2 regions of the Shewanella sp. 8A genome follow, and region 1 is predicted to be linked to the other one. Evidence: riboswitches for the same ligand, from Rfam matches in the RefSeq annotation. Region 1 holds a riboswitch; the other holds the start of a gene.
The links. Region 1 has a riboswitch for thiamine pyrophosphate ahead of M0413_RS17030 (TonB-dependent receptor). Riboswitches for the same ligand answer to the same signal wherever they lie in the genome.

Region 1 (3,213 bases):
ATGCTGATTGTTTCAGGCCGAATGAAACCTGCTGCGGCTTAAAGTCCATTTGCGACGTTAATTGATTTGGCCCACTCTTGCTAATGAATAATCTCGAGAGTGGGCTTTTTTAATTTGGTTATATCGCAGCTTCAACAAATTGTTTAAGGGCATTGAGATCTTTAATCCTTATGCCTTCTTTATTGCGTTCAATCAGGCCACGTTCTTCAAGCAACTGTAGTGCCCGTCGGTAAACTCGATCGGTTGTACCAAATCGCTCCGCTTCTAAATAACGCTTACTAAAGCCATCAACGGGTAAATCATTTAAATATTCGTGGTAAATATCATATGCCACGTTATAGCTGATGGGATACAGCAGGCGCCGGGTAAAAATATCGACGGTGTCTTGGTAGTCAATGGCAATGGCGCTGGCAAAAAATAACGCTAGCTGTGGGTGCTGGCCGAGGGAATATTGTAGTTTTTCGGCGCTAATGACCATGATTTCTAAGGCTTCATTGGCAATAATATCCAATTGGCAGTGATATTGAGTAAAAAACTCCATTTCACCAAAGAGTTGCGAATCACAATCGATAGTCCCCAATTGAAAACATCGACCATTTCTGGCGGTATGGCCAAGCGACACGCGCCCTTGTTTTACCAACACCAGTGACGTCATGGCTTCACCTTGTGTCATTAGATGGGCGCCTTTTTTAAGCATTTTAACTTCGCTGATACAGCTGAGTATCACCGCTTCAATAAGGGGATAGTCTTGCTCCCATCGCTGGCTATAACGTCCTTTGGCTAACGGTTTTAGCTGCATTGAGTATGATCCTCTCATCCTATGTAAAATGGCGGCCTTCTATAACATTATCGTGATAAACGGTCAAATGGGCCAAAGGAGTTGACTGGCGATTTTAGGCATTGGGATTGCGGGCGTTTGGCATAAGATTTTTAACATTGTGTAGAAAGACAAGGTTTTAGTGATATTTAAGGATATCGCCGGCACAAGTGTGTCTACTTTATTATTTTCGTCATGTATACTAAGCGCCGCCAAGGGGTGTTTGCCAACATTCGGCAGACTGAGATGTCATCAGACGAACCCTTAGAACCTGATCCGGCTAATACCGGCGTAGGAATGGGCCAATCAACAGCACACTTCTGAATCGCTTATTCGTTGCCGGATCTCAAACATGTATTTGAGGTCCTATGTCTAACAAAAAGTCTAACAACCAATCTTCAATCTTCACGATATCGTTAACTCGTGCACCATTAGCGCTGGCCGTCTCTGCGGCGTTAAGTGCGTCGGCATGGGCGCAAACCGATGCTATCGACAAACCTGATCCCAATAATAATATGGAAATCATGGTGGTTACGGCGGATTTTCGCAGTGCCAGTTTAGAAAAAATGCCTTCAAGCATTACCGTTATCGATGCCCAGCAAATTCAAGATGAAAGCGCCCAGCACTTTGAAGATGTGATGAACTCCATCGCCAACTTTAACTGGTCAGGTGGTAGTTCTCGCCCCAAGTATTTTCAGATCCGTGGCGTGGGTGAGCAGGAGCAATATCAAGGCGCGCCTAACTCATCCGTTGGTTATATTGTTGATGATATTGATTTATCCGGTATCGGCATGGTGTCGAGCATGTACGATCTGCAGCAGGTTGAAGTGTTACGCGGCCCGCAGGGAACCCGTTATGGCGCCAATGCGTTAGCGGGCTTAATTTACCTTAAGAGTAACGACCCAACCGATGTGTTTGAACATGGCGCCGAGGTTTCTTTAGGTAATGACGATCTACAAACCTTCAGTGGTTTTAGCTCAGGTCCCTTAAGCGATTCCGGCAAATTGCTGTATCGTGTGGCACTGCAGCAACATCAGCAAAACGGTTATCGCGACAATATCTATTTAAATAAAGAAGATACTAATGGCCGCGATGAATTTACTGGTCGCGCGAAATTGCGTTGGTATGCCACCGATGATCTGCAACTCGATTTAACCCTGCTGCATGCCGATTTTGATAACGGTTATGATGTCTGGAGTTTAACCAACGATCCGACAAACACCCTATCTGATCAACCGGGTGTCGATAGCCAGCGCACCACCGGCGCAGGTTTTAAAGCGACATATTCGGGGGCAGAGCAGTTTGAGTTGACCTCGCTGACTTCATTTGCCAATACCGATCACCACTATAGTTACGATGGCGATTGGGCCAATTCTGAGTATTGGGCATCTAAACAATGTGAAGAGGGCGGTAATGTATCGCCTTGTCAGTATGATTACTTTTGGGACAAAACCGGTCAGCGTAAAACCTTATCCCAAGAGTTTCGTTTGAGCTCGACTGACCAAGGCCGTATTTTTGCCGGCTCAACCGACTGGTTACTTGGGGTTTATGCGATGAACCTTAAAGAAGATAACCAACTGTATTCTGAATATAATACTTGGCCTGATGAGGTGTTAGATTCTGAATATGAAGCAACCAATTACGCCGTATTTGGTCAGCTGGATACGGATTTAGGTGCTGACTATGCCTTGTCTATGGGGCTGCGTGTGGAGCGTCGTAATAGTCATTACTCCGACACTAACAATGATAATTTTGACCCGAGCGAAACCATGTGGGGCGGCCATATTGCGCTGAGTAAAGTGCTCAATGAGTCCCACAATGTCTACGCCCGTGTGGCGCGAGGTTACAAGGCGGGCGGTTTCAACATGACTTTGCCAGTCGAACTCAATGATAAAAAAGAGTTTGATACCGAAACCTTATACAACTACGAAATAGGTTTAAAATCCCATTGGTTTGAAGGGCTTATCGATACTAATCTGGCACTGTTCTATATGGATAGACAGGATCAGCAAGTGGCTGCTTCCCAGCAAGATCCTAATAAGCCACAACGGTTTATTCTCTACACTGAAAATGCGGGTAGCTCAAACAACTACGGTGCCGAGCTGGATGCAACTTGGTATGCCACGGATAATCTCCAGTTTTACTCAAGCCTTGGTTGGTTACAGACTGCTTACGGTAATTACCAATATCAAGATAAATACGGTACTGATGTGGATTTAACGGGGCGCGATCTGGCCCATTCACCGCACTTAACCTATAGCCTAGGCGGTACCTATCGTGCGAACTCGGGTTGGTTTGCCAACTTGAATATGAGTGGTAAGAGCGAGTTTTACTACTCAGACAGTAACGATTCGCGCTCCGAGCCATATACTGTTGTGAATGCGCGTTTAGGTTAT
Region 2 (3,213 bases), on a different contig from region 1:
GCGGCCACATTATTTCAATCTTAAGCTATTGCTTTGGGTCATGTTTGGCCATGGCTTACTGCTGTTTTTATTAATTTTTTTATGGCGAACCCAGTCGGAACACTTAGGGCTGCATTTTACTGAATCATCTGCTAACGCACGGACTACAACCAAAGCGTTAAAGGCATATTTTATTTATGCGCCGCCAACGCAAACTGCTCCAGCGGATTCTGCTCAAGATATCTCAGTGGAAGAGTTTATTAACACTAGCGAGCCGATAACCTCACCGCCTAATACCGTAAAGCCGGCAGCTGATATTGAGCAGTCAGCGAAAGTGTCACCAAAAGTCGCAGTAAAGCTGACGCCAAAACCCATGGAGCAGATAGCCAAACCACCAGAAGTTAGCGCCCAAGAATCAAAAGTAACAGAATCAAAAGCATCAGTACCAAACACATCTGTGCCTAACACCTCAACTCAGGGCCAAACCCAGCAGAGTTCAAAAGAGGCTGTTAAACCGAAAAAGGCAGAAGTCCAATCAAGCTCGGCTCATGCGGCAAGCACTCAACAGTCTGCGGCCAGTGGGCAAAGCGGTGGGGCGGCGGGCAGTGTGGGATTGTTTACTCAGCGTTATTTTGAACGACAGCGTGAGCAAGCTTTAGATGATTTAGTGTTAGAGCAAGCAAATCATTACAGCAAACGGTCGAATTTGTCTGAAATGAGCCCCGAGATGGAGGTACTGATTGTGCCCAATGCCGACGATTTTAGCGGCCCCACCAGTTTGGATTTAGAACTGGATCCGAATCGTATCGTTCGTCAAGGTAATACCTGTTATCGGGTCGTCAAAGTAGGCACCCCAATTAATCCCTATGCCGAGAATTTAGGTTTTCCCTTCGATTGCAGTGGCAAGAAAATGAACCAAGAAATTGACGATGCCATTAAGGCGCAGCTCGATAAAATGATGGTAAAGCGGCCAAAAGGCTAAAAAATAACGATGATAAATTTTCACCCAAAATAATGGTAATGATGAGTTTAAAAGTTTTATAAAATTAAATACTATAATATACAGTTGCTTATGTATTCTTTGTTTTTGATTGATAGTTAAGTTTTTGTCCTTAAATTACGCTTGTTTGTTCGCAGCGCTTCTGCCTATACTTTTGCCCATCTTGTCGGAGTGCCTCTTGGCTGAGACCGTTTATTCGGGATCCGTTGAACCTGATCAGGTTAAAACCTGCGAAGGAAACAAGCATAATAACTTCCATTAAATCGTATCAGCGGCAATCTTTTGCCGTCTATTTACCCATCGATTTAGTCGTTATTGAGTCAGTAAATCCACTTACGGTTTACAAGGCTCAGCTCTCAACACTCAAGTCTCCAGACAAGCAACCCCATTTTTATTTGTTAAAGTGAGATTGCTTATGTCCAGTTTAGAATCGTCCTCAGAATCACTTGCCGTGAACACTCATGGGCAAACGAACCGCCGTGTGGCGCGCGCCGAGGCGCAAGCCTTTATCGATACCCTTAAACCATTACAACATCCTAATTCGCAAAAACTTTATTTGCAGGGAAGCCGTGCGGATTTACGTGTGGGGATGCGGCAAATTCTGCAAACCGATACGCGGATTGGCGGCACGGCGATCGCGGCCAACGTTGAGAAAAATCCTCCCATTCCGGTGTACGACTGCGCTGGCCCGTATTCCGATCTGGCTGCGCAAATTAACGTGCGCCAAGGACTAGCCAAACTCAGATTACCGTGGATTATCGAGCGCCAAGATACCGAAGTACTCGATTGCGCGACCTCAGATTTTACCCAGCAACGCCTAAAGGATGATGGGCTCGATCATCTGCGTTTCGAAGCAGGCTCAAGTGCGATTGTTCGTCCTCGCCGTGCCTTACCTGGTAAACGCGTGAGCCAACTACACTATGCCCGCCAAGGGATTATTACCCCTGAAATGGAATATGTGGCGATTCGGGAAAATATGGCGCTCGCCCAGGTGCAAGATGAAATCTTAAACCGCCGCGGCCATGGTGAATCCTTTGGTGCCGTAATAGGTAAACCAATTACCCCTGAGTTTGTCCGCGACGAAATTGCCCGTGGACGCGCCATTATTCCGTTAAATATCAATCATCCCGAAGCTGAGCCTATGATTATTGGCCGTAACTTTTTAGTCAAAGTGAACGCCAATATCGGTAACTCGGCGGTCACGTCTTCCATCGAGGAGGAAGTGGAAAAGCTTGTTTGGTCAACCCGTTGGGGCGCGGACACTGTGATGGACTTGTCCACTGGCCGCTATATCCATGAAACCCGTGAATGGATTATCCGTAACTCGCCAGTGCCGATTGGCACAGTGCCGATTTATCAAGCACTGGAAAAAGTGAATGGTGTTGCTGAACACCTGACCTGGGAAGTGTTTCGCGATACTTTGATTGAGCAAGCGGAGCAGGGCGTCGATTACTTTACCATCCATGCGGGCGTGTTATTGCGCTATGTGCCTATGACCGCTAAACGGGTGACAGGGATTGTGTCCCGCGGCGGCTCAATCATGGCCAAATGGTGCTTGAGCCACCATCAAGAAAACTTCCTCTATACCCATTTTCGTGAGATTTGCGAGCTATGTGTCGCCTACGATGTATCGCTGTCATTAGGCGACGGTATGCGACCTGGCTCCATTGCCGATGCCAATGATGAGGCGCAGTTCGCCGAGCTTGAAACCTTAGGTGAGCTAGTCAAAATCGCCTGGGAATACGATGTGCAGACCATTATCGAAGGGCCTGGGCATATCCCGATGCAGCTCATCAAGGAGAATATGGATAAGCAGCTTATCCACTGCGCCGAGGCGCCGTTTTATACCCTAGGGCCGCAAATTACCGATATTGCGCCGGGTTACGATCATTTCACCTCAGGGATCGGTGCGGCTATGATCGCATGGTATGGCTGCGCCATGCTCTGCTATGTGACGCCGAAAGAGCACTTAGGTTTACCCAATAAGCAGGACGTCAAACAAGGGCTGATTGCCTACAAGATTGCCGCCCATGCGGCCGATATTGCCAAAGGCCACCCGGGCGCTCAGATCCGCGACAATGCGTTATCTAAGGCGCGATTCGAATTCCGCTGGGAAGATCAATATAACCTCGGACTTGACCCTGAGACCGCCCGAGCCTATCACGATGAATCCCTGCCACAGGAGTCGGCCAAGGTTGCGCATTTTTGCTCTATGTGTGGCCCTAAGTTCTGCT

Region 2: it holds a riboswitch for thiamine pyrophosphate, as region 1 does, so the genes downstream of both, thiC (phosphomethylpyrimidine synthase ThiC) here and M0413_RS17030 (TonB-dependent receptor) in region 1, are expected to answer to the same signal.

The regions. Positions count from the first base shown of each region.
Region 1 is NZ_JAMDJP010000025.1:28,189-31,401, forward strand. It holds gene tsgA (MFS transporter TsgA) at 1-42, shown strand, start outside; gene M0413_RS17025 (Crp/Fnr family transcriptional regulator) at 119-799, opposite strand; TPP riboswitch at 1,023-1,132, shown strand; gene M0413_RS17030 (TonB-dependent receptor) at 1,186-3,213, shown strand, end outside.
Region 2 is NZ_JAMDJP010000014.1:44,771-47,983, forward strand. It holds gene M0413_RS12535 (hypothetical protein) at 1-961, shown strand, start outside; TPP riboswitch at 1,137-1,235, shown strand; gene thiC (phosphomethylpyrimidine synthase ThiC) at 1,395-3,213, shown strand, end outside.